2 regions of the Pseudomonas lalucatii genome follow, and region 2 is predicted to be linked to the other one. Evidence: predicted binding sites of a transcription regulator. Region 2 holds the regulator's gene; the other holds the start of a gene.
The links. The regulator LexA, encoded in region 2, represses DNA repair genes until DNA is damaged. The targets are predictions, from matches to a motif close to CTGTNTNNNNANACAG.
Positions count from the first base shown of each region.

Region 1 (3,801 bases), 880 kb from region 2:
GCAGCGAGCCGGGGGGCGGTGGCGTGTCCTCGCTCCGCGGCTTGTCGGCCACGGTCGCGCTGGTGTCGCCGCCTTCGCCGAGGATTTCCTGGTCGCGGCTGACGCCGGGCAGGAAGTCGCCGGCCAGGCCGACCAGCTGGTCGCTGCCGTCGAAGACCAGGCTGACGCGCTCCTGCAGGCGCTGGCCGCCGCCCGGCTGGATGCTGTAGAGGTAGTCCCAGCGGTTGGCGTGGAAGGTATCGGTCAGCAGCGGGTTGCCCATGATAAACCGCACTTGGCGGCGGGTCATTCCGGGGCGCAACTGGTCTATCATGTCCTGCGTGACGACATTGCCCTGTTGGATGTCGATCTTGTAAACCCCGGGGAATGAGCAACCGGCGAGTGCGAAGAGCCCCGTGAGAGTGAGGCTGGTCAGCAGGAGCTTGGCATTTTGCATCGGTGGGTGACTTCCACTATCTTGGCTGGGCAACGTAAACCCGGATCATACCCGCAATAAGGGAAGCTGCGAAACCGCTTCCACGAGAAAGCAGACCATGGTTGAAAATAGCGAACTACGCAAGGCTGGCCTGAAAGTGACCCTGCCGAGGGTCAAGATTTTGCAGATGCTCGACTCCGCCGAGCAGCGCCACATGAGCGCAGAGGATGTATACAAGGCGCTGATGGAGGCGGGCGAAGATGTCGGCCTGGCCACGGTGTATCGCGTGCTGACCCAGTTCGAGGCGGCGGGCCTGGTGGTGCGGCACAATTTCGACGGCGGCCACGCGGTGTTCGAGCTGGCCGACAGCGGTCACCACGACCATATGGTCTGTGTCGACTCCGGCGAGGTGATCGAGTTCTTCGATCCGGAGATCGAGAGGCGGCAGAAGGAGATCGTCCGCGAGCACGGCTTCGAGCTGGTCGATCACAACCTGGTGCTCTACGTGCGCAAGAAGAAGTAGGCGTTCAGGCATTGTGCAAAAAGGCGACCCTCGGGTCGCCTTTTTCGTTTGTGCGGGCCCGCTGGTGCTCAGGCCTGGGCGCTGGCGACCATCTGCCGGGCGTGGGCCAGGGACTCTTCGGTGAGGTCGACGCCGCCGAGCATGCGGGCGATCTCCTCGACCCGCTGACTGCGTTCGAGCTTGCTCACCGCCGTGCGTGTGGCGTCGCTGTCGCGCAGCTTGTGCACGAACAGGTGCTGGTGGCCCTGGGCGGCCACCTGCGGCAGGTGGGTGACGCATAGCACCTGGCCGCGCTCGCCGAGGCGGCGCAGCAGCTGGCCGACCACCTCGGCGGTCGGGCCGCCGATGCCGACGTCGACCTCGTCGAACACCAGGGTCGGCACCCGCGAGGTCTGCGCGGTGATCACCTGGATGGCCAGGCTGATGCGTGACAGTTCGCCGCCGGAGGCGACCTTGGCCAGGGCCTTGAGCGGTTGGCCGGGGTTGGCGCTGACCAGGAATTCGACCTGTTCCAGGCCGTTGGCCTGGGGCTCGTCGCTGGCGTTGTCGCGCAGCTGGATGCTGAAGCGCCCGCCGGGCATGCCCAGGCTGTGCATTTCCGTCTCCACGGCGCCGGCCAGGCGCTTGGCGGCCTCGCAGCGCAGGGCGCTCAGTTCGCCGGCCTTTTCCCGGTAGTGGCGCGCATAGGCGTCCAGTTCCTCGCCCAGGCGCTCGACGGCCTGGTCGTCGGCGTTGAGGCTCTCCAGCTCCTCGAACAGCTGCTGCTGCAGCGCGGCCATGTCGCTGGGCTGGATGCGGTGCTTGCGCGCCAGGGTGTAGATGTTGTCGAGGCGCTCCTCCAGCTGCTGCAGGCGCTCGGGATCGGCCTCGAAGTGGTCGAGGAAGCGGTTGAGTTCGCCGACCGCCTCCTCCACCTGGATCTGCGCGCTGGCCAGCAGGCTGATCGCCTCGTTCAGTGCGCCGGGTTGGCCCTGGAAGCCGCCGAGGCGGTTGAGGCTGGCGGTCAGCGCCGACAGCACGTTGCCGGCGTCGTTCTCGCTGCACTGCTCGATCACCAGGCGGCAGGCGCTGAGCAGGCTCTCGGCGTTGGTCAGGGTCTTGTGCTCGGCTTCGAGCTGCTCCAGCTCCTGTTCGCCGAGGGCCAGGTTGTCCAGCTCCTCCAGTTGGTAGCTGAGCAGCTGGTGGCGGGCGCGCTGCTCGTCGCCGAGGCCGGACAGGCGCTCCAGCTCACTCTTGGTCTGCTTCCAGCGCTGCGCGGCGAGTTGCACCTGGCGCGCCAGTTCCTGGCTGCCGGCGTATTCGTCGAGCAGGCGGCGGTGGGTCTCGGCCTTGAGCAGCGACTGGTGTTCGTGCTGGCTGTGGATGTCGATCAGCAGCTCGCCGAGGGCCTTGAGATCGCCCTGGGGGCAGGGCGAGCCGTTGATGTAGCCGCGCGAGCGGCCTTCGGCGGTGATCACCCGGCGCAGGATGCACGGGCCGTCGCCGTCCAGGTCGCGCTCGGCCAGCCAGGTGCGGGCCTCGGGGATGTCGTGCAGGTCGAAGCTGGCGAGGATGTCCGCCTTGTCCGCGCCGGGGCGTACTACGCCGCTGTCCGCGCGGTCGCCCAGGCACAGGCCGAGGGCGTCGAGCATGATCGACTTGCCGGCGCCGGTTTCGCCGCTGATCACACTCATCCCGCCGTCCAGTTCCAGGTCGAGGTGTTCAACGATGGCGTAGTTGTGTACGGACAGGTGCACCAGCATGGCGAAGCCTCTCGGGATGAAGGTCTGGTTATTTATACAGTGTTTGTTTTGCCGCTGACAATCCTCGCGCTGCCCTTGAAGCTGGAAATTTCGGCCCCATATAGGCGGCAGGTGCGCGGGTTGCGGCCGGCGCCAAATTTTCAGAGGAGAGTTGCATGGCAGACGAACAGACCCAAGATAACCAGCTTCCCGAGGTTTCCGCCGAGGTCGAGGCGGCGGGCGGCGAGTTGGATGCGCGTATCCAGGTTCTCGAGGAAGAGTTGGCTGCCGCCCAGGACAAGGCCTTGCGCATGGCGGCCGACCTGCAGAACGTGCGTCGCCGCGCCGAGCAGGATGTGGAGAAGGCGCACAAGTTCGCCCTGGAGAAGTTCGCCGGCGACCTGCTGCCGGTGGTCGACAGTCTCGAGCGCGGCCTGGAGCTGTCCAGCCCGGACGACGAGGCGATCAAGGCGGTGCGCGAGGGCATGGAGCTGACCCTCAAGCTGTTCCAGGACACCCTCAAGCGCTATCAGCTGGAGGTGGTGGACCCGGAGGGCGCGCCCTTCGATCCGGAGCACCACCAGGCGATGGCCATGCAGGAAAGCACCCAGGTCGAGCCCAATAGCGTGCTCAAGGTGTTCCAGAAGGGCTACCTGCTCAATGGCCGGCTGTTGCGCCCGGCCATGGTGGTGGTCAGCAAGGCCCCGGCCGAGGTGCCGCCGTCCATCGACGAGCAGGCTTGAAATCCGGCGGCGCGCCCCCATTTGTTGAATCAAGCGTTTTAGTGCTACCGCGGCTGGCGAAGCGAGGCGGCGGGAATATCCAAGTTTCGGGAGAGTGAATATGGGCAAAATCATCGGTATCGACCTGGGGACCACCAACTCCTGCGTCTCCATTCTGGAAAACGGCAGCGTCAAGGTGCTGGAGAACGCCGAAGGCGCTCGCACCACGCCGTCGATCATCGCCTACAGCAACGATGGCGAGATCCTCGTCGGTCAGTCGGCCAAGCGCCAGGCGGTGACCAACCCGCACAACACCCTGTACGCGGTGAAGCGCCTGATCGGCCGTCGCTTCGAAGAGAACGTGGTGCAGAAAGACATCCAGATGGTCCCCTACAAGATCGTCAAGGCCGACAACGGTGA
Region 1 covers NZ_JADPMV010000001.1:1,941,051-1,944,851, reverse strand. The annotation lists gene I0D00_RS08850 (outer membrane protein assembly factor BamE) at 1-436, opposite strand, end outside; gene fur (ferric iron uptake transcriptional regulator) at 534-938, shown strand; gene recN (DNA repair protein RecN) at 1,007-2,680, opposite strand; gene grpE (nucleotide exchange factor GrpE) at 2,836-3,402, shown strand; gene dnaK (molecular chaperone DnaK) at 3,503-3,801, shown strand, end outside.
Region 1: a site for LexA is predicted at 2,705-2,720, ahead of recN (DNA repair protein RecN). Genes of this name have one in related genera too.

Region 2 (3,801 bases):
CTGCAGCCAGCGGCGCGAGAAACCCGCCGGCTGACTGTCGACCTGCGGATAGATGACATGGGCCGGCATCACCGCGGCCAACTGGCCGCCAAGCTGCACGAAGGGCTGCAGATCGCTGGCGCGAATCTCGGCCAGGCTGCGCTCGTCCAGTGGAATCGCCACATGGGAGTCGGCCTCGGCCCAGCCGTGCCCCGGAAAATGCTTGCCGGTGGCGGCCATGCCGGCCGCGGCCATGCCGCGGATGAAGGCACCGGCCAACAGCGTCGCACGCTGCGCATCACCCTCGAAAGCGCGACTGCCAACCACGGCACTGCGCTGGTGGTCGAGGTCCAGCACCGGGGCGAAGCTCAGATCCAGTCCGGCGGCCAGCACTTCGGTGGCCATGACCCAGCCGCACTGCTCGGCCAGCGCCTCGGCATTGTGATTGTCGGCCACCGCCCGCATCGCCGGCAGGCGCACGAAGCCCTGGCGCAGGCGCTGCACGCGCCCGCCCTCCTGATCCACCGCCAGCAACAGGTCGGGGCGCAGGGCGCGGATCGCCGCGCACAGTTCGCGCACCTGGCGCGGATGCTCGATGTTGCGGGCGAACAGGATCAACCCGCCCACTTCGGGCTGGCGCAACACATGACGGTCTTCGGCAGTCAGCCAGGTGCCGTCGATATCCAGCATCAGCGAACCTTGCATGCTTGAACTCACGAGAAATCCTTAATTGAGGGGCGCCGTCGCCCAGTCCGGGCAAGCCGCCTCGTCGATGCGTACCATGCAGTTGAGCGGCACCCGCGGGAACAGCTCGACCAGGTCGGCATTGCGCAGGCGTATGCAGCCATGGGAGCGCGGCTCGCCCATCGGCTCGCTGTCCGAGGTCCCGTGCAGGTAGATATAGCGGCGGAAGGTATCCACAGCGCCGAGCCTGTTGCGCCCCGGCTCGCAGCCGCTGAGCCAGAGGATGCGGCTGAGTATCCAGTCGCGTTCGGGGAAGCGCGCGGCGAGTTCGGCCGACCACAGCTCGCCGGTCCAGCGCCGGCCGCGTAGCACGGCGCCGACCGGCAGGCCCTCGCCGATCTTCGCCCGCACCCGGTGCAGACCGCGCGGGGTACACCCTGAGCCATTGAGCTCGCCAGGTCCGTTGAGCGCCGTGGAAACCGGCAGGCGCAGCAACAGCTGCCCGTCGGCAAAGCCGTACAGACGCTGATCGGCGAGAGAAATATGCAGAAGATCGAGAGCACGCATGGGCGGCTAGCTTAGCGGATCACACCCGCCGCGCCCACCCGTGGCGCATCAAACCTTGGCGGGTGCGGCCGGGCTCTTGATCCGCGGCTTGTGCTGCGCCGTGGCCAGTGCCTCGTCGGCCAGTCCGCTCTCCGCACGCATGCCGGCTGCGAGAAAGGGCACCATCAGGCGCATCACCTGCTCGATCGAGGTATTGACCCCGAAATCCGTCTCGGCCATGGCCCGCAGGGCCTTGATCCCGGACATGCTGAACGCCGCCGCACCGAGCATGAAATGCACCCGCCAGAACAGCTCCAGCGGCGGAATGCGCGGTGCAGCCTCGTGCACCAGGAGCATGTAGCGACGGAAGACCTTGCCGTACACCTCTTCCAGATACTTGCGCAGATGCCCCTGGCTCTGGCTGAACGCCAGCCCCAGCAGGCGCATGAAGATCGACAGGTCGTTGCCGCTGCGCGGCTTGACTGCCAGGGCCTGCTCGACCAGCAGCTCGAGCAGCTCCTCGAGGCTGGCCCTGCCCTCCGGCTTGGCCTGACGCCGGTCGAGTTCGCGCTCGAGACTGGCGCAGAAAGGCCCGAGAAAGCGCGAGAAGACCGCCTGAATGAGGGCCTTCTTCGAGCCGAAATGATAGTTGACGGCGGCCAGGTTGACTCCGGCCTTGCTGGTGATCAGGCGCAGCGAGGTCTCGGCGAAACCTTTCTCCGCGAACAGCTGTTCAGCGGCATCGAGAATGCGTTCAACGGTTTCCGACTGAGCCATGAGCTACCACCTGACAAACACTTGTTTGAAACATACGTTTCAGCCCGCCATCTTGTCAAGTCGCGCGGGCCGTCTTTTGGCCGGCCGGTCACGCTTGACTGGACGCGCCCAGCCCTAAGCCAAGACGCGCGTCACGGCCGCCTAGTAACACGCCGCCAACCACAAAGTGCAAGAGAGAAACCGCCCAGGAAGGCTAACAAGGATTGCCAAGCCAGGGTCACTGTATATAATCCCAGTCACTGTATAAAAAAACAGAGCCCAGACATGCTGAAACTGACGCCGCGGCAAACAGAGATTCTCGCCTTCATCAAGCAGTGCCTCGAGGACAATGGCTACCCGCCGACCCGCGCGGAAATCGCCCAGGCGCTCGGCTTCAAATCGCCCAACGCCGCCGAGGAGCACCTCAAGGCCCTGGCTCGCAAAGGCGCCATCGAGATGACCCCGGGCGCCTCCCGCGGCATTCGCATACCGGGCTTCGAACCCAGCGCCGAGGAAGAAGGCCTGCCGGTCATCGGCCGGGTCGCGGCCGGCGCCCCCATTCTGGCGCAGCAGCACGTGGAGGAATCCTGCCGCATCAACCCGGAGTTCTTCCACCCCCGCGCCGACTACCTGTTGCGCGTGCGCGGCATGAGCATGAAGGACATCGGCATCTTCGACGGCGACCTGCTCGCGGTACACACCACTCGCGAGGCGCGAAACGGCCAGGTGGTAGTGGCCCGCCTCGATGACGAGGTGACGGTCAAGCGCTTCAAGCGCGAGGGCAGCAAGGTCTGGCTGATCGCCGAGAACCCCGAATTCGCCCCGATCGAAGTGAACCTGGAAGAGCAGGAGCTGGTCATCGAAGGCCTGAGCGTCGGCGTCATTCGCCGCTAGAGGAGCATCCATGCAGTCCCCGCAGCCGCTGAACCGCAGCCAACTCCCCCTGTTCGACGCCTTCCTGACCGCGCCGGCCTGCGCGCTGATAGCCGAGGCCGAGCGAGCAGCCTGGCAGGACGAGTCCGAGGCGTTCAGCGAAATATCGCTGCGAGGGGCTGCCGGACACTGTCTCAACCTGCTCGCCCCCGTCCTCCGTGAGCTGAGCGAAAACCAGGATGCCCGCTGGCTGACCCTGATCGCCCCACCCCGCAGCCTGACGCCCGCCCGGCTGCGCGATGCCGGGCTGAACCGCGAGCGCATCCTGATCCTGCATCCAGGCAACAAAGGCAGCGCCCTGCAGCTCGCCGAGGAAGCCCTGAAGCTGGGCCATAGCCATACCGTGGTCAGCTGGCTGCAACCACTGGAGCAGCCTGCCCGGCGACGGCTCGAGCAAGCGGCTCGGCACGGCGGCGCGCAGAGCCTGAATATCAGCCTGGGTTAACGGGGGCTAGGGCAGAGAGGAGCTGCGCTAGAGAGTCGCCTCGAACAGGAAGCGACAACGGCGCAAGGGCATCGACCGACGGCCTGTTCGAGAAGAAGCCAGGCGGCGGCGTTCAGTGCAGCACACGCGCCTCTTCCTCATGCTGGAAGTCGCCCTCGGCCAAGCGGCCGGCCATCTGCACGCCCACGTTCAACATCGCCTTGGCCACCTCGACGTGCTGCCCCTGCAGGAAGGCCTTGGCATCGGAAGAAAAATCCAGCACCACCAGCGCCTCTTCATCCTCCGCTCGACGCAGGGCTATGCGCCCATCGGGCAATTCGACAATTTCCAGAAAGGCTGTAGACATTGGTTCGGCTCTCCACGTAAGGCCGGCATTGTAACAGCCGGCCAGGCTTCACCCTAGCCCGCCCATCCAGAGCCGCCTCACCACTCGGTGAGCGACTCGCGAAAGCGTTGTG
Region 2 covers NZ_JADPMV010000001.1:1,062,479-1,066,279, forward strand. The annotation lists gene nagZ (beta-N-acetylhexosaminidase) at 1-684, opposite strand, end outside; gene I0D00_RS04690 (L,D-transpeptidase) at 706-1,230, opposite strand; gene I0D00_RS04695 (TetR/AcrR family transcriptional regulator) at 1,279-1,986, opposite strand; gene lexA (transcriptional repressor LexA) at 2,251-2,859, shown strand; gene sulA (SOS-induced cell division inhibitor SulA) at 2,870-3,343, shown strand; gene I0D00_RS04710 (hypothetical protein) at 3,456-3,689, opposite strand; gene I0D00_RS04715 (DUF6586 family protein) at 3,767-3,801, opposite strand, start outside.